2 regions of the Bradyrhizobium sp. USDA 4516 genome follow, and region 1 is predicted to be linked to the other one. Evidence: predicted binding sites of a transcription regulator. Region 1 holds the regulator's gene; the other holds the start of a gene.
What was found. The regulator PhoB, encoded in region 1, activates phosphate uptake and scavenging genes when phosphate is short. The targets are predictions, from matches to a motif close to TGTCATNNANCTGTCAT.

Region 1 (7,724 bases):
CTCGGCGCGGTCGTTCGGCGCAAAGCTCTTCAGCATCGACGACACCGCGTCGCGCGAGCAGGAGCACTGCGCGCGCAGCGTTTGCGGGTTGAAGACACGCACGCCACGTTCGTGGAACAGGCGATAGAGCAGCCGCTCACCGGACAGATCGGGATCGATCAGCTCGACGTCCTCGACGGTCGAGATCAGCGACTGGCCCTCGACCCAGGCGTCATCGTCCGGCACGCTATGCGTGGCCGTGCCTTCCGGCGCATCGCCGGGATGCAGATCGGCCTGCTTGGCGCGCTCGGGCGCCTTGGGCAGGAATTGCAGCAGGATGCCGCCGGCACGCCAGTGCAGCTTGCCGCCCTCGCCGCCGCGCATCTCCTCGCCGACCGCAAGCCGCACCCGCGTCGGAATCTGCTCCGAGCGCAGGAAATATTCGTGGGCCGCCTCTTCCAGGCCGCCGCCGTCGAGCGCGACCAGTCCCTGGTAGCGGCTGGTGTTGGAGCCCTGATCGATGGTCATCGCAAGGTGGCCCTTGCCGAGCAGCTCGCCCGAGCTCTGGCCATTCTTGAGGCGCGATGCGTCGTAGCGCGCATAGGCGCGCAGCCGGTCGGGCGCCTGGAAATCCACGATCAGGAGCGAGACCGGACCTTCGGTCCGGGTCTGCAGGATGAAGCGGCCCTCGAACTTGACCGACGAGCCGAGCAGCGTGGTCAGCACGATCGCCTCGCCGAGCAGCTTGCCGACCGCGGGCGGATAATCGTGCTTGTGCAGGATCTCGTCGAGCGCGGGGCCGAGCCGGGTCAGCCGGCCGCGCAGGTCCAGCGCGCCGACCTCGAATGCCAGCACGGCATCGTCGACCGGAACCGCTGAGGGCGCGCGAACCGGCGCCTCGGGCGTATTTTTGATGTCGGGGGATTGTGAAACCATGGCGCTCTATCTGGGGTCTCGGACCATGAAATAAAGGGGTTCACTAACGCGGATGTTTCCGTCGTCCCTGCGAAAACATGCGAAAGCAGGGACCCATAACCACCGATGTGAGTTGCTTGCATCAAGCTGGTGCCCCAGCCTTCGCAACAATTGACAGCGATGGTTATGGGTCCGGGGTCGCGCTTCGCTTGCCCGGAACGACAACGCTTACTGATCTCCGACTACGCGACCGCGTCGAAACACCAGGCCAGAATGCCCTTCTGCGCATGCAGGCGGTTTTCCGCCTCGTCGAACACCACGGATTGCGGCCCGTCGATCACCTCGTCGGTGACCTCCTCGCCGCGATGCGCGGGCAGGCAGTGCATGAACAGTGCGTCCGGCTTGGCGAGCGACATCAGCTTGGCATTGACCTGATAGGGCCGCAGCACGTTGTGGCGGTGCTCGCCCTCCTTGTCGCCCATCGACACCCAGGTGTCGGTGACGACGCAGTCGGCGCCGCGCACGGCGGCTTCCGGATCGGTGCCGAGCATGATCGGCGCGCCGGTCGCCTTGATCCAGTCGCGCATCGGCTTCTTCGGCGACAGCTCCGGCGGGGTCGCAACATTGAGCTGGAACTTGAACCGCTCGGCGGCATGCGCCCAGGAGGCCAGCACGTTGTTGTCGTCGCCGGTCCAGGCCACGGTCTTGCCCTCGATCGAGCCGCGGTTTTCCTCATAGGTCATGAGGTCGGCCATCACCTGGCAGGGATGCGAACGCCGGGTCAGGCCGTTGATGACGGGAACGGTGGCGTGAGCCGCGAGCTCGAGCAGCGCGTCATGGTTGAGGATGCGGATCATGATCGCATCGACATAGCGCGACAGCACGCGCGCGGTGTCGGCGATGGTCTCGCCGCGGCCGAGCTGCATCTCGGCGCCGGTCAGCATGATGGATTCACCGCCGAGCTGGCGCATGCCCACGTCGAACGACACCCTTGTGCGGGTCGACGGGCGCTCGAAGATCATCGCCAGCGTCTTGCCTTCGAGCGGCTTACTGCCCTTCTCATGCGCCTTCAGCTTCGCCTTCATGGCGGCTCCGGCGGACAGCATGTTGCGCAGTTCGCCGAGCGGCAGCTCGTTGATATCGAGGAAGTGACGGACCGGCTTGCTCATTATCCAGCCGCCTTCTTCGGCTGCGCCACCGACAATGTCGCGCAGGCGCGCTCGAGCGCGGTGATCGACTGGTCGATCTCGGACTCGGTCACGATCAGCGGCGCCAGGAACCGCACCACATTGTCGCCTGCGCCGACGGTGAGCAGCTTCTCGCTGCGCAGCGCTGCGATCAGGTCGCCCGACGGCACCACGGCCTTGACGCCGATCAACAGCCCCTCGCCGCGTACCTCCGACAGCACGCCGGGATAGCGGTCGACGACGGAGGCGAGCTTCTGCTTGAGCAGCAGCGACATCTTCTGCACATGCTCGAAGAAGCCGGGTTTCAGCATGACGTCGAGCACGGCATTGGCGGCGGCGACCGCGAGCGGATTGCCGCCGAAGGTCGAGCCGTGCGAGCCGGGCGCCATGCCGGCCGCGGCCTGCGCGGTCGCCAGCACCGCGCCGATCGGGAAACCGCCCCCGAGCGCCTTGGCCAGCGACATCACGTCCGGCGTGACGCCGGTGCGCTTGTAGGCGAACAGCTCGCCGGTTCGGCCCATGCCGGTCTGCACCTCGTCGAAGGCGAGCAGCAGGCCGTGCTCGTCGCACAGCGCGCGCAGTGCCTTGAAGAACGCCTGTGGCGCCGAGCGCACGCCGCCCTCGCCCTGCACCGGCTCGATCAGGATGCCGGCGGTGTGCGGACCGATCGCCTTCTTCACCGCGTCGATGTCGCCATGCGGCACCTGGTCGAAGCCGTCCATCGGCGGGCCGAAGCCCTCGAGATATTTCGCCGAGCCGGTCGCCGCCAGCGTGCCCAGCGTGCGGCCGTGGAAGGCGCCCTCGAAGGTGATGATGCGGTAGCGCTCGCCATGGCCCTTGGAGAAGTGATAGTGGCGGACCAGCTTGATCACGCCCTCCATCGCTTCCGCGCCGGAATTGCAGAAGAACACGAAGTCGGCAAAGCTCTGCTCGCACAGCCGCGCGGCAAGCACCTCGCCGTCCGGGCTCTTGAACAGGTTCGACATGTGCCAGAGCTTGGTCGCCTGTTCCTGCAGCGCCTTGACGAGATGCGGATGCGCGTGCCCGAGCGCGTTGACCGCGACGCCCGAGGTGAAATCGAGATAGCGGTCGCCGTTGGTTGCGATCAGCCAGGCGCCCTCACCGCGCTCGAAACCGAGATCGACCCTGGCGAAGACGGGGAGCAGATGCGACGTGGCAGCGTTGGTCATGACGATCACTGACGGTTTTTAAGCCGACAATTGCCGCGCGCCTTGACGCCAGCGCAGCAACGGCCAGCTTCGGAAAACAAAACGGCCGCCTTTGCGGGCGGCACGTGGCGGGCATTCTATGCTGCGGTCGGTAAGTGTCAATCGCCACGAAGTGGCCTTCCTGCAATGCGAAACGAGCGCAATCCGGAGCATTCCGGTGCGGTGGAAAAGCCTCATCGCGATGCTTAACTGTGTGGGAACATGTGGACGCACGACCGCGGACTCTTGCGCCAGAGTCACGCCATATTGTAGCGTTTGGCCTGTCGGGTACGACATCTCGTGCGGCGGTACTGGACCCTCTAAGTAGCCTTTGTGTCTCGCGTAAACGTTCGGGCGCAACACCGTGCCCGGCGAGGGCTAAGGGATTCTGGCCGCAGGGATATTTGTCCAGATTGGCTCGCAGCGCCGCTCCAATGATTGGCCGGCGCTACGCGAAGGGAAGAATGCGATGACTGTATTGACCTGGTCCGACGATCGCGTCGAGCAGCTGAAGAAGCTCTGGGAGTCCGGCCTGTCGGCCAGCCAGATCGCGGCGGAACTTGGCAATGTGACGCGAAACGCCGTGATCGGCAAAGTGCATCGGCTCGGCCTCTCCGGCCGCGCCAAGGCACCCTCCACGGCCGCGCCGCGGCAGCGCAAGGCCCGCCCCGCCCAGCACATGATGCGGGTGGCGCGCCCGGTCTCGCGCGGCAACACCGCGCTGGCGCACGCCTTCGAGGCCGAGATGGAGCCCGATCCGATCTCCTACGACAATGTGGTGCCGATGAGCCAGCGGCTGTCGCTGCTCGAGCTCAACGAGGCCACCTGTCACTGGCCGGTCGGCGATCCCTCGAGCCCGGAATTCTTCTTCTGCGGCGGCAAAGCGCTCGGCGGCCTGCCCTATTGCGCGCATCACTCGCGCGTCGCCTACCAGCCCGCCGCCGATCGCCGCCGGCCGTCGGCGAAACCGCAGATCAAGTGAGCACTCGGGAAAACGACGGAAGACCTCAAAGACAAATCCCCGCGAAAGCGGGGATTTTTTTGTGTGACGCAGCCCGGATGGAGCCAACGGGGCGCTCGTTCGCGCGACCCGTCGGCTCCATCCGGGCTACCGCTACATCACCGGCCTCGTCCCGGCGCAGGCCGGGACCCATAACCACGAATGGGTGTTGTTAGAAAGCCGTCTGGCCGCGTGCCGATTGCGCTGGCCGCGGCGTATGGGTCCCGGCTTTCGCCGGGACGACGCCGTGTTGCGGTTTATGAATGCCGCATGGCCGTTACGGCTGCGGCTCGGCCTTGGCAAAGCGGTCGTCGAGCGCGTAGCCGGCGCCGCGCACAGTGCGGATCGGATCCTGCTCGCGGCCCGGATTGAGCAGCTTGCGCAGGCGGCCGATATGCACGTCGACGGTGCGCTCATCGATGTAGATGTCGCGGCCCCAGACGCTGTCGAGCAATTGCTCGCGGCTGAACACGCGGCCGGGATGCTCGAGGAAGAATTCGAGCAGGCGATACTCGGTCGGCCCGAGATCGATCGGACGGCCCGAGCGCGCCACGCGGCGCTTCTCGCGGTCGAGCTCGATGTCGCCGTAGGTCAGCACGGTCGCAAGCCGCTCCGGGCTGGCGCGGCGCAAGAGGCCCTTCACCCGCGCCAGCAGCTCCGGCACCGAGAACGGCTTGACGATGTAATCGTCGGCGCCGGTGGCAAGCCCGCGCACGCGCTCGCTTTCCTCGCCGCGCGCGGTCAGCATAATGATCGGAAGCTGCTTGGTCTCGGGCCGCGCCCGCAGGCGGCGGCACAGTTCGATGCCGGACAGGCCCGGCAGCATCCAGTCCAGCACCACGAGGTCGGGAACGCGCTCCTTCAGCCTTGTATCCGCATCGTCGCCGCGCCCCACCGTCTCGACATCGTAGCCTTCCGCATCGAGATTGTAGCGCAATAGCGTCGTCAGCGCTTCCTCGTCTTCGACTACCAGAATGCGTGCGCTCATCGGTTTAAGTTCTTTCTCTGTGGTGATCCGTTGCCCGGACGCAAACCGAAACGCTTACTTCCTTGAGCATAGTCCCCGCGGAAACGATTTGTCGCGAGGATCGTCCAGTTTCGCTCTTGCCGGTTCCGTGCTTGCCGATCATGCCTCAGTTGCCCGGCACCGTGGTGGCAAAAGTGGTCATGTCGCCCTTCGGGCGCTTGTCGGTGATCTGCTGGCCCTCGATCATGTAGAACACGGTCTCGGCGATATTGGTGGCGTGATCGCCGATCCGCTCGATGTTCTTGGCGCAGAACATCAGATGGATGCAGAACGAGATGTTGCGCGGATCTTCCATCATGTAGGTGAGCAGTTCGCGGAACAGCGAGGTGCAGATCGCATCGACCTCCTCGTCGCCCTTCCAGACGTTCATCGCCGCCGGCAGGTCGTGCGCGGCATAGGCGTCGAGCACCGACTTGACCTGCGACAGCACGAGGTCGGTCATGTGCTCGAGGCCGCGGATCAACTTCAGCGGCTGGAAATCGCTCTCCAGCGCCGCGACGCGCTTGCCCATGTTCTTGGCGAGGTCGCCGATCCGCTCGAGATCGGTGGCGACGCGCATCGCGCTGACGATCTCACGCAGGTCGATCGCCATCGGCTGGCGGCGCGCGATCGTCAGCACCGCGCGCTCTTCGATGTTGCGCTGTAGATTGTCGATCTCGATGTCGGCGGCGACCACGCGCTTGCCGAGCGCGACGTCGCGACGGATCAGCGCGTCGACCGACTCGGTAATCATTCGTTCGACCAGGCCGCCCATCTCGGCGACCAGGCGGGTCAACTCCTGCAGGTCGCTGTCGAATGCCTTGGCGGTATGTTCAGAAGCCATCGCTTGTCTCCCTCAACCATGATCCCGGGGATCATGGTTTCGTGTCCTGAATTTTAGCATGACCTGATCGGAAAACCGGTTTCCACTTTTCCGGATCATGCGCCGGTCAACCGAACCGGCCGGTGATGTAGTCCTGGGTGCGCCGATCGCTCGGTGAGGTGAAGATCTTGTTGGTGTCGTCGAACTCGATCAGCTCGCCGAGATACATGAAGGCGGTCTTGTCGGAGACGCGCGCCGCCTGCTGCATGTTGTGGGTGACGATCGCGATCGTGTAGTCCTCGGAGAGTTCCTGGATCAGCTCCTCGACCTTGGCGGTCGAGATCGGGTCGAGCGCCGAGCACGGCTCGTCGAACAGGATCACCTCGGGGCGCACCGCCACGGTGCGCGCGATGCACAGGCGCTGCTGCTGGCCGCCGGAGAGCGACAGGCCGGAGGCGTTCAGCTTGTCCTTGACCTCGTTCCACAGCGCGCCGCCGCGCAGCGCCTTCTCGACCCGGTCGTCCATCTCGGACTTCGAGATCTTCTCATAGAGGCGGATGCCGAAGGCGATGTTCTCGTAGATCGTCATCGGGAACGGCGTCGGCTTCTGGAACACCATGCCGACCCGCGCGCGCAGCAAGTTGAGGTCGAGCTTGGGGTCGAGAATGTTGGTCTGGTCCAGCATCAGCTGGCCGACCGCGCGCTGACCCGGATACAGGTCGTACATCCGGTTGAAAATGCGCAGCAGGGTCGACTTGCCGCAGCCGGACGGGCCGATGAACGCCGTGACGCGGTTGGTGCCGAGCGTCAGGTTGATGTTCTTCAGCGCGTGGTGCTCGCCGTAATAGAAGTTGAGGTTGCGCACCGTGACTTTCGGCGGCGCTTCCGGCAGCGGAACCTGGGGAATGTGGCCTGCGGCAGTCGTGGAGACGGAAAGCTCGGTCATTTTGCGGCCCTTTCGGCACCAAGGATACGCGCGCCGATATTCAACGCGAGCACGGTGAATGTGATGAGCAGCGCGCCGCTCCACGCCAGCTCTTTCCAGTAGGCGTAGGGGCTCTGCACGAAGTTGTTGATGGTCACTGGCAGGTTGGCCATCGTCTTGGTCAGATCCAGGCTGAAGAACTGGTTCGACAGCGCGGTGAACAGCAGCGGCGCGGTCTCGCCGGCGACGCGGGCGGTCGCCAGCAGCACACCGGTGATCAGACCCGATCGCGCGGCACGATAAGCGATCCGCTTGATCACCAGCGAACGCGGCAGGCCGAGCGCGGAGGCGGCCTCGCGCAGCGGATTGGGCACCAAGAGCAGCATGTCCTCGGTGGTGCGCAGCACGACCGGGATCACGATCACCGCGAGCGCAAGGCTGCCTGCGATCGCCGAGAAGCCGCGCATCGGCACCACCACCGCACCATAGATGAACAGGCCGATGATGATCGAGGGCGCGCTGAGCAGGATGTCGTTGATGAAGCGGATCACCGAGGTCAGCTTGTCGTGCTTGCCGTATTCGGCGAGGTAGGTGCCGGCGAACAGGCCAAGCGGCGCGCCGATGCCGACGCCGATCACGGTCATGATGACCGAGCCGACGATGGCGTTGAGCAAGCCGCCT
Region 2 (7,724 bases), 6.1 Mb from region 1:
GCTTCGGCTATGACGCATCGTCAGATGCGTTCCGGGTGAGGGGGAGCCTCAGCAAGCGCAGCTGCTGCCGAATACGCGGAGAGGGCCCCTCCCCCCAACCCTCTCCCCGTAAGAACGGGGAGAGGGAGCGCGGCGCCGTCCTGGTCAATATTCGACCGATCTCATTCAGCTAGAAACGCGTGAACCAAACGCTCGATGAAAACGGCCGGAGCGATGCCCCGGCCGTCTATGAGTTGGTCTCAGCTCCGATCGCCTCAGAACGCAACCTGCGTACGCAGCGCGACCGCGTCGAACTTCGAGCCGACGTCCGCAGCCGAGGTCGCCGAGGCCTGCTTGGCGATATCGCCGTGCAGATAGTTCAGCATGAAGCGGACGTTGTTGTTGACGTACCAGTTCAGCGCGGCGGTGTAGACGGTCTGCCGTCCACCCGCGATGCCGACCGCCTGCGCGATCTGATCGTTGAGGTCCATCGTGCTGACGCGGCCGGCGATTTCCCAGGCGCCCCAGCCGCCGCCGGCGAGCGAGAACGGATCATGCGGCTTGATCCCGCTATAGGAGGCCGTCGCCGGGTTGTAGGCGTGGTTCTCGCCGGTCAGCACATAGCCGACCTGCGCGTAACCGCCGTCGAACTTCAGGCTCGGCGCGCCGAACGGCGGCAGTCCGGTGTTCGCGGAGCGGTCGACATTGAACCAGTAATATTCGCCCTGCGCGATGAACGGGCCATAGGTCGCCGCCGCCTCGACGCCGTAGACCTGCGCGCCGGAGACATTGGCGATCGCACCGGTCGAGATCAGCGTGGTCGGATCGATGCGCAGCTCGGGCCGGTCGCTGAGCGTGAGCGTCTGCGCCTGCGTGAGCTGGTTGCGCGGCGGCTGCACCAGCCATTCCGCATCGGCGCCAATGTGCACCGAATAATTCTTGCCGCTGATCGGATTGCCGGCAACGCGGATGACCCCGCCATACTGCTCGGACGTGCCGGCCGGCGAGGCGGAGGACGCGGAGTGGATGGCGCCCGACGTCGGTCCGGTGACATAGCCGCCGATCCAGAACTGGTCGTTCCACCAGCGGGTGCCGGCGGCCGAACGGAAGTCACCGGCGGCGATGTTCTGTGCGATGATGCCGACCGAGGCGCGCTCCATGAACAGGATGTCGTTGGAGCTGGTCGCTTCGTCGAGTGTCCACGGCACGTCCATGATGCCGCCTTCGATCGCCATCTTGCCGCCGAACGGCTTGAAGCCGGTGTAGCTCAGATACGCGTTCTCGATGCCCGAGGTGCCGCCGCCGGGCAGCGATCCCGGCGCCGCGCCGCCGAAGCCGTCGGACGAGCCGCCGAAATCGTAGATCAGCGAGTAATTCCAGTCACCGAAGAACTTGCCGACGATGCCGATGCGCGCGCGGCGGACGTTCTCGCCGCTGTCGAGCTTCTGCGGTGAGGTGCCTGCGGTGTTCGGGCGATAGTCGTAGCCGCCGACATCCCAGTGCACGCGGCTCGTGATCGCAACGCAGTTCTGTTCGTCCGCGGTGCAGATCGTCGGCCGGTTGTTCGGCATCGTCACCACGACGCCGGACGGCGCGACCGGGCCCTTCACCGGGATCGCGGCGTTGGCGGTCGCCACCCGCGCGGCCTTGGCATCCGCCGCCTTCGCATTGGCGTTTGCGCTGGCTGCGCTTGCGGTATTGGCGTTGGTCTGCTTCTGCAGTTTGTCGAGCTTCTGCTCGAGCATCTTCAGCTGCTGCTTCAGCAGCGCGATCTCCGTATCGCTGCCGCCTCCGGCCGATTGCGAATAGGCCGGCGAGGCGGCAAGCGCCCCTGCCAGGCCTATGGCGATTGCACTGACTTTTGTTGCACCCATTGTGCACCCCCGTTGTGTTTGAATTCCCCACTCACTCACTGAACGGTCCTAGGAGCGTATCGTGACTGACGCACGACAGTGCTTCCGGGCATCGCAGTTCCGCTTGTGGTCCGCAGGCAACAAGCGGAGCGGCGCAGCGAGATGACAGCCATCATAGAAGCTTGGCGGCGCGCTTCAACGCGGCCGCTGCGGGTTGTGCACCGGTACGGCGGGGGGCCAGTTATCCGGCCGGGCGCCCTTCAATTGCCCGGCGAACACGCCTATATTCCGGCGTTTCCACGAGAGGTGAGAATGCTCCGACCTGTCCGCTTTGCTGCCGTATCCGCTCTGTGCACGTTGGCCTTCATGGGGAATCTTTCCGCAGCCGCGGCGCAGGACCGCCGCGTGCCGTCCTCGCAGGCCGAGCTGCAATTGTCCTATGCGCCGATCGTGCAGCGGGTGCAGCCGGCGGTGGTCAATGTCTACGCCGCCAAGACCGTGCAGAACCGCAATCCATTTCTGGATGACCCGATTTTTCGCCGGTTCTTCGGCGTGCCGGGACAGCAGCCCGAGCAGATGCAGCGCTCGCTCGGCTCCGGCGTGATGGTCGATGGCTCCGGCCTCGTAGTCACAAACAATCACGTGATCGAGGGCGCCGATCAGGTGAAGGTCTCGCTCGCCGACAAGCGCGAATACGAGGCCGAGATCGTGCTGAAGGACAGCCGTACCGACCTCGCGGTGCTGCGCCTGAAGGACACCAACAAGGAGAAGTTCGCGACCCTCGACTTCGCCAATTCCGACCAGCTGCAGGTCGGTGACGTCGTGCTCGCGATCGGCAATCCGTTCGGCGTCGGCCAGACCGTGACGCACGGCATCATCTCGGCCCTGGCGCGCACTCAAGTCGGGATCACGGATTATCAATTCTTCATTCAGACCGACGCCGCGATCAATCCCGGCAATTCCGGCGGCGCGCTGGTCGACATGACCGGCCGGCTCGCCGGCATCAACACTGCGATCTTCTCGCGCTCCGGCGGCTCGCAGGGCATCGGCTTTGCGATCCCCGCCAACATGGTGCGCGTCGTGGTGGCCTCCGCCAAGAGCGGCGGCAAGAATGTGAAGCGGCCATGGCTCGGCGCGCGGCTGCAGGCGGTGACGCCGGAGATTGCCGAGACGCTCGGGCTGAAGCTGCCGTCTGGCGCGCTGGTCGCCAACGTCGCGCCGAACAGCCCGGCGGCGAAGGCCGGACTGAAGCTCTCCGACCTGATCGTCGGGATCGACGGCACGCCGATCGACGATCCCAACGCGTTCGACTACCGCTTCGCGACCCGTCCGCTCGGCGGCAACGCGGAGATCGAGGTGCAGCGCGCCGGCAAGCCGGTGAAGCTCACCATACCGCTGGAGACCGCGCCCGACACCAACCGCGACGAGATCGTGCTGACCGCGCGCTCGCCGTTCCAGGGCGCGAGGGTCGCCAACATCTCGCCGGCGCTGGCCGACGAACTGCATCTCGACGCCGGTGCCGAGGGCGTGGTGGTGACTGATCTCGCCGGTGACGGCACCGCGGCCAATGTCGGCTTCCAGAAGGGCGACATCATCCTCGCGGTCAACAACGAGAAGATCGTGCGGACCAGCGACCTCGAGAAGGCATCGAAGACGGGGACGCGGGTCTGGCGCATCACGCTGGTGCGCGGCGGCCAGCAGATCAACGTGACGCTCGGCGGATGAGCCCCAAGCAACCGCGAGAGGCCGGCAACCTCTTTGCTGCGGCGGGGATGGAGCAGGACGCGCCGCACCCGCTGCCGGACCGGCTGCGTCCGCGCACGCTGGCCGATGTCGTCGGCCAGGATCACATCCTCGGCCCTGACGGCGCGCTGACGCGGATGCTGGAGACGCGCACGCTGGGCTCGCTGGTGTTCTGGGGACCGCCCGGCACCGGCAAGACCACGGTGGCGCGGCTTCTGGCCGACGCCACCGAGCTGCATTTCGAGCAGATCTCCGCGGTGTTCTCCGGCGTCGCCGATCTCAAGAAGGCGTTCGATGCCGCGCGTGCACGCCGCGAGACCGGCAAGGGCACGCTCCTGTTCGTCGACGAGGTGCATCGTTTCAACCGCGCGCAGCAGGATTCCTTCCTGCCCGTGATGGAGGACGGCACGGTGGTGCTGGTCGGCGCCACCACGGAGAACCCGTCCTTCGAGCTCAACGCGGCGTTGCTGTCGCGCGCCCGCGTGCTGGTGTTTCACTCGCTCGATACGGCGGCGATCGAGAAACTGTTCGCCAATGCCGAGAAGATCGAGGGCAAGCCGCTGCCGCTCGATGCCGAAGCCCGCGCCGTGCTGGTGCGGATGGCCGATGGCGATGGCCGCGCCTCGCTGACATTGGCCGAAGAGGTCTGGCGCGCCGCCCGCAAGGGCGAGGTGTTCAACGCCGAGCAGTTGCAGGCCATCCTGCAACGCCGGGCGCCGATCTACGACAAATCGGCCGACGGCCATTACAATCTGATCTCGGCGCTGCACAAGTCAGTGCGCGGCTCCGATCCGGATGCGGCGCTGTATTATCTCGCGCGCATGTTCGATGCCGGCGAGGATCCGCTGTTCCTGGCGCGGCGCGTGGTGCGCATGGCGGTCGAAGATATCGGCCTTGCCGATCCGCAGGCGCTGGCGGTGTGCAACGCCGCCAAGGATGCTTACGATTTCCTCGGCTCGCCGGAGGGTGAGCTCGCGATCGCGCAGGCCGTGGTCTATCTCGCCACCGCGCCGAAATCGAACGCGGTCTACACCGCGTTTGGTGCTGCGATGCAGACCGCAAAGCAGGGCGGCTCGCTGCTGCCGCCGAAGCACATTTTGAATTCGCCGACCAAGCTGATGAAGTCGGAGGGCTACGGCTCCGGCTATCAATATGATCACGACATGCCGGACGCATTCTCCGGCCAGGACTATTTCCCGGAAGCGCTGGGCCGCCAGACCTTCTACGATCCGCCCGACCGCGGCTTCGAACGCGAGATCCGCAAGCGGCTGGATTACTGGCAGCGGCTGCGCAAGGACCGGGGCGGGAGCTAGGGCAAGACGAGATTGGGCCGTGGTCGCGAATAGCGCACGTTCCCACCTGCGGCGCGGGCAGGGAACGCTTGCGTAACTTCGGAATATTAGAAATATATTCCTGATTTGCCCGACGTGTCAAGTTGCTTGGTGCCACGCCGATCGCCGCCGGCTCCTTTGCATGGGGTTGTTTTCGATATTTTGCCAGCGCCCGCTGCGACGGCCCATAACCTCATATTGCGCTGGCGCGTCACTTGACGCTCTTCACGAACTCCAAAATCTCGTCCGTCAGCCGCGTGTCCGGCGTGTTGATCGCATAGACCTCCGACATGTGGCTGTGCTGCGGCAGCATGAAGCTGCGGGCGCAGCCGCTCGGCCGCTTGCAACTGGCCTGCTTCATGAGCTCGAACTGCTCGACGAAGCGCGGCGGATCGAGCTCGGCCGCGGTGATCAGGAACGGGATCGGGCTCGCGACCAGCCCTTGCAGCGAGGAGCGTTCGGCATAGCGCGAGGGGTCGGAGCCGTAATAGGCGAGCTCGGCGTCGCCGGCCGGCGAGGCCGTCAGATCATAGATGCCCGACACCATGATCGCGCCGGCAAGTCCGCCGCCCTTCACCTTGTGGAATTCGCCATGGGAGACATAGCTCGCGACATGGATCGCGCCGGCCGATTGGCCCATCAGGAAGATGCGCCTCGGCTCGCCGCCGCGGGAGGCGATGTTTTCCGCAACCCACTGCACGATCGCACCCATGTCCTCCGGGCCTGCCGGCCACGGAAAGGCCGGCGCGAGGCGATAGGTGGCATTGACGCCAACGAAGCCGTTCTTGACCGCCCACAGCATGATGTTGTCGTAGAACGGGCTGCCGGGCGCGCGCTTGTTGCCCGCGACGAAGCCCCCGCCATGGATGTAGATCAGCACGGGTCGTGCGGGCGCCGCCGTCTCCGGCGTGAACATGTCGAGCAGATGCCGGTCGGCGGGGCCGTATTTGAGGTCGCGCTCGACCTTGACGCCCTGATAGGGCTCCTTCTGTTGCAGCGGCGCGTAGAGTGCAGCGGTCTTGGGCGGGTCGATGACGCGGCCGAGTTCCAGGAGCTTCCAGGCCAGATCTTCCGGCATCGCGGCTTCGGGCATCGGACTTTGCTGGGCGAGCGCAGGGTCCGTGAGCATCAGGGCCGCCGCCAAAGCCGATATCGTCAGTCTCATTCCAGGGCCCCCGTCGATTGCCGTATGCGGCCGAACATGGCCGATGTTGCACCGGATTCACACCGATTTCGCCGTGACGATTCGCGGCATTTGCGCTAGGCACAATGCAGGTCTGGAGCCGAAAAATCACCATGAGCCGCCGCATCAAGAGAACTACATCGCCGGGCGACCGCGCCAAAGGGCGCGACAAGGGCCGCGACCGGGACCGCGCCGGCGATCGCGGCAAGGATCGTGGTAAGGATCGTGGGAAGAGCGGATCGGCGCAGCGCACCCGCAAGCCGGACGATCGCAAGTTCGGTGAGCGCAAGTCTGGAGAGCGTCCGTTCGCGCATCGTGCGGCCGGAAAGCCGCCGCGCTTTGCCGAGTCGCGTCGCGACCGGCAGGAGCGGGCTGAGCCCGCCGCTACGAAGCCCGCGGCCGAGCAGCCGCTGCCGACCAAGGTGCAGACCGTCGTCGTCACCGCCGACGAGAACGGCATGCGCGTCGACCGTTTCCTCGAGGCACGCTTTCCCGGCCTGTCGTTCTCCCACATCCAGCGCATCGTCCGGAAGGGCGAACTCAGGGTCAACGGCAAGCGCGCCGATTCCAAGGACCGGCTGGAGGAGGGCCAGAGCGTGCGCATCCCGCCGCTGCGGCTCGACACGCCGAAGACATCAGGCACGCTCTCCGAGGCCGAGGCGAAGACGCTGCAGGCGCTGAAGGACATGACGCTGTACGAGGACGACGACGTGCTGGTGCTGAACAAGCCGGCCGGTCTCGCCGTGCAGGGCGGCTCCGGCATGACGCGCCATGTCGACCAGATGCTCGAGGTGATGCGCGACGCCAAGGGGCAGAAGCCGCGGCTGGTGCATCGGCTCGACCGGGAGACCTCCGGCTGCCTTCTGGTCGCCAAGACGCGTTTCGCTGCCACGCACCTCACCGGCGCATTCCGCCATCGCTCCGCGCGCAAGATCTACTGGGCATTGGTCGCCGGCGTGCCGAAGCCGAAGCAGGGCCGCATCTCGACCTATCTCGCCAAGGAGGAGAGCGAGGAGGACAGCATCATGCGGATCGCGGAGCATGGTGACGAGGGCGCGAGCCACGCCGTGACCTATTATGCCGTGGTCGAGACCTCGGCGACCAAGCTCGCCTGGGTCTCGCTCAAGCCGGTGACCGGCCGCACCCATCAATTGCGCGCCCACATGGCGCATATCGATCACGCGATCGTCGGTGATCCCAAATATTTCAACAAGGAGAACTGGCAGCTGCCCGGCGGCCTGCAGAACCGGCTGCATCTGCTCGCCCGCCGCATCGTGATTCCGCACCCGAGGGGCGGCGTGATCGATGCCACCGCGCCGCTGCCGCCGCACATGCTGCAATCCTGGAATCTGCTCGGGCTCGAGGCCGACCGCTTCGACCCGATCGAGAACGCGCCCGAGGAGTGACGGTCGGGCGCCGATATCCGGCGCGGACAGCAACAACGATCAAACGGCTCCGCGCTTTGCGGCTATCTTCGCGCGCCGGTTTTTGCCGGCCTGCAACGGAGACTCTCCATGATCGGCACCTGGCTGCGCGTCATGCTTTTCCTGATCAGCTCAGCTGTCGCCGCGGTGACGGCACAGGCCGAGACCATCGTGCTCCGCGGCGGCACGCTCTACGCATCGGCCGATGCGC

Region 2: the regulator PhoB is predicted to act here: its motif matches at 1,915-1,931, upstream of ACVI1L_RS38015 (OprO/OprP family phosphate-selective porin).

What each region holds. Positions count from the first base shown of each region.
Region 1 is NZ_JBSRXT010000001.1:2,131,490-2,139,213, forward strand. Features, by position in the region: gene ACVI1L_RS09945 (Hsp33 family molecular chaperone) at 1-915, opposite strand, end outside; gene argF (ornithine carbamoyltransferase) at 1,137-2,063, opposite strand; gene ACVI1L_RS09955 (aspartate aminotransferase family protein) at 2,063-3,271, opposite strand; gene ACVI1L_RS09960 (GcrA family cell cycle regulator) at 3,759-4,271, shown strand; gene phoB (phosphate regulon transcriptional regulator PhoB) at 4,567-5,277, opposite strand; gene phoU (phosphate signaling complex protein PhoU) at 5,423-6,139, opposite strand; gene pstB (phosphate ABC transporter ATP-binding protein PstB) at 6,246-7,064, opposite strand; gene pstA (phosphate ABC transporter permease PstA) at 7,061-7,724, opposite strand, start outside.
Region 2 is NZ_JBSRXT010000001.1:8,208,034-8,215,757, reverse strand. Features, by position in the region: gene ACVI1L_RS38015 (OprO/OprP family phosphate-selective porin) at 255-1,853, opposite strand; gene ACVI1L_RS38010 (DegQ family serine endoprotease) at 2,199-3,557, shown strand; gene ACVI1L_RS38005 (replication-associated recombination protein A) at 3,554-4,888, shown strand; gene ACVI1L_RS38000 (alpha/beta hydrolase) at 5,118-6,035, opposite strand; gene ACVI1L_RS37995 (RluA family pseudouridine synthase) at 6,203-7,495, shown strand; gene ACVI1L_RS37990 (amidohydrolase family protein) at 7,604-7,724, shown strand, end outside.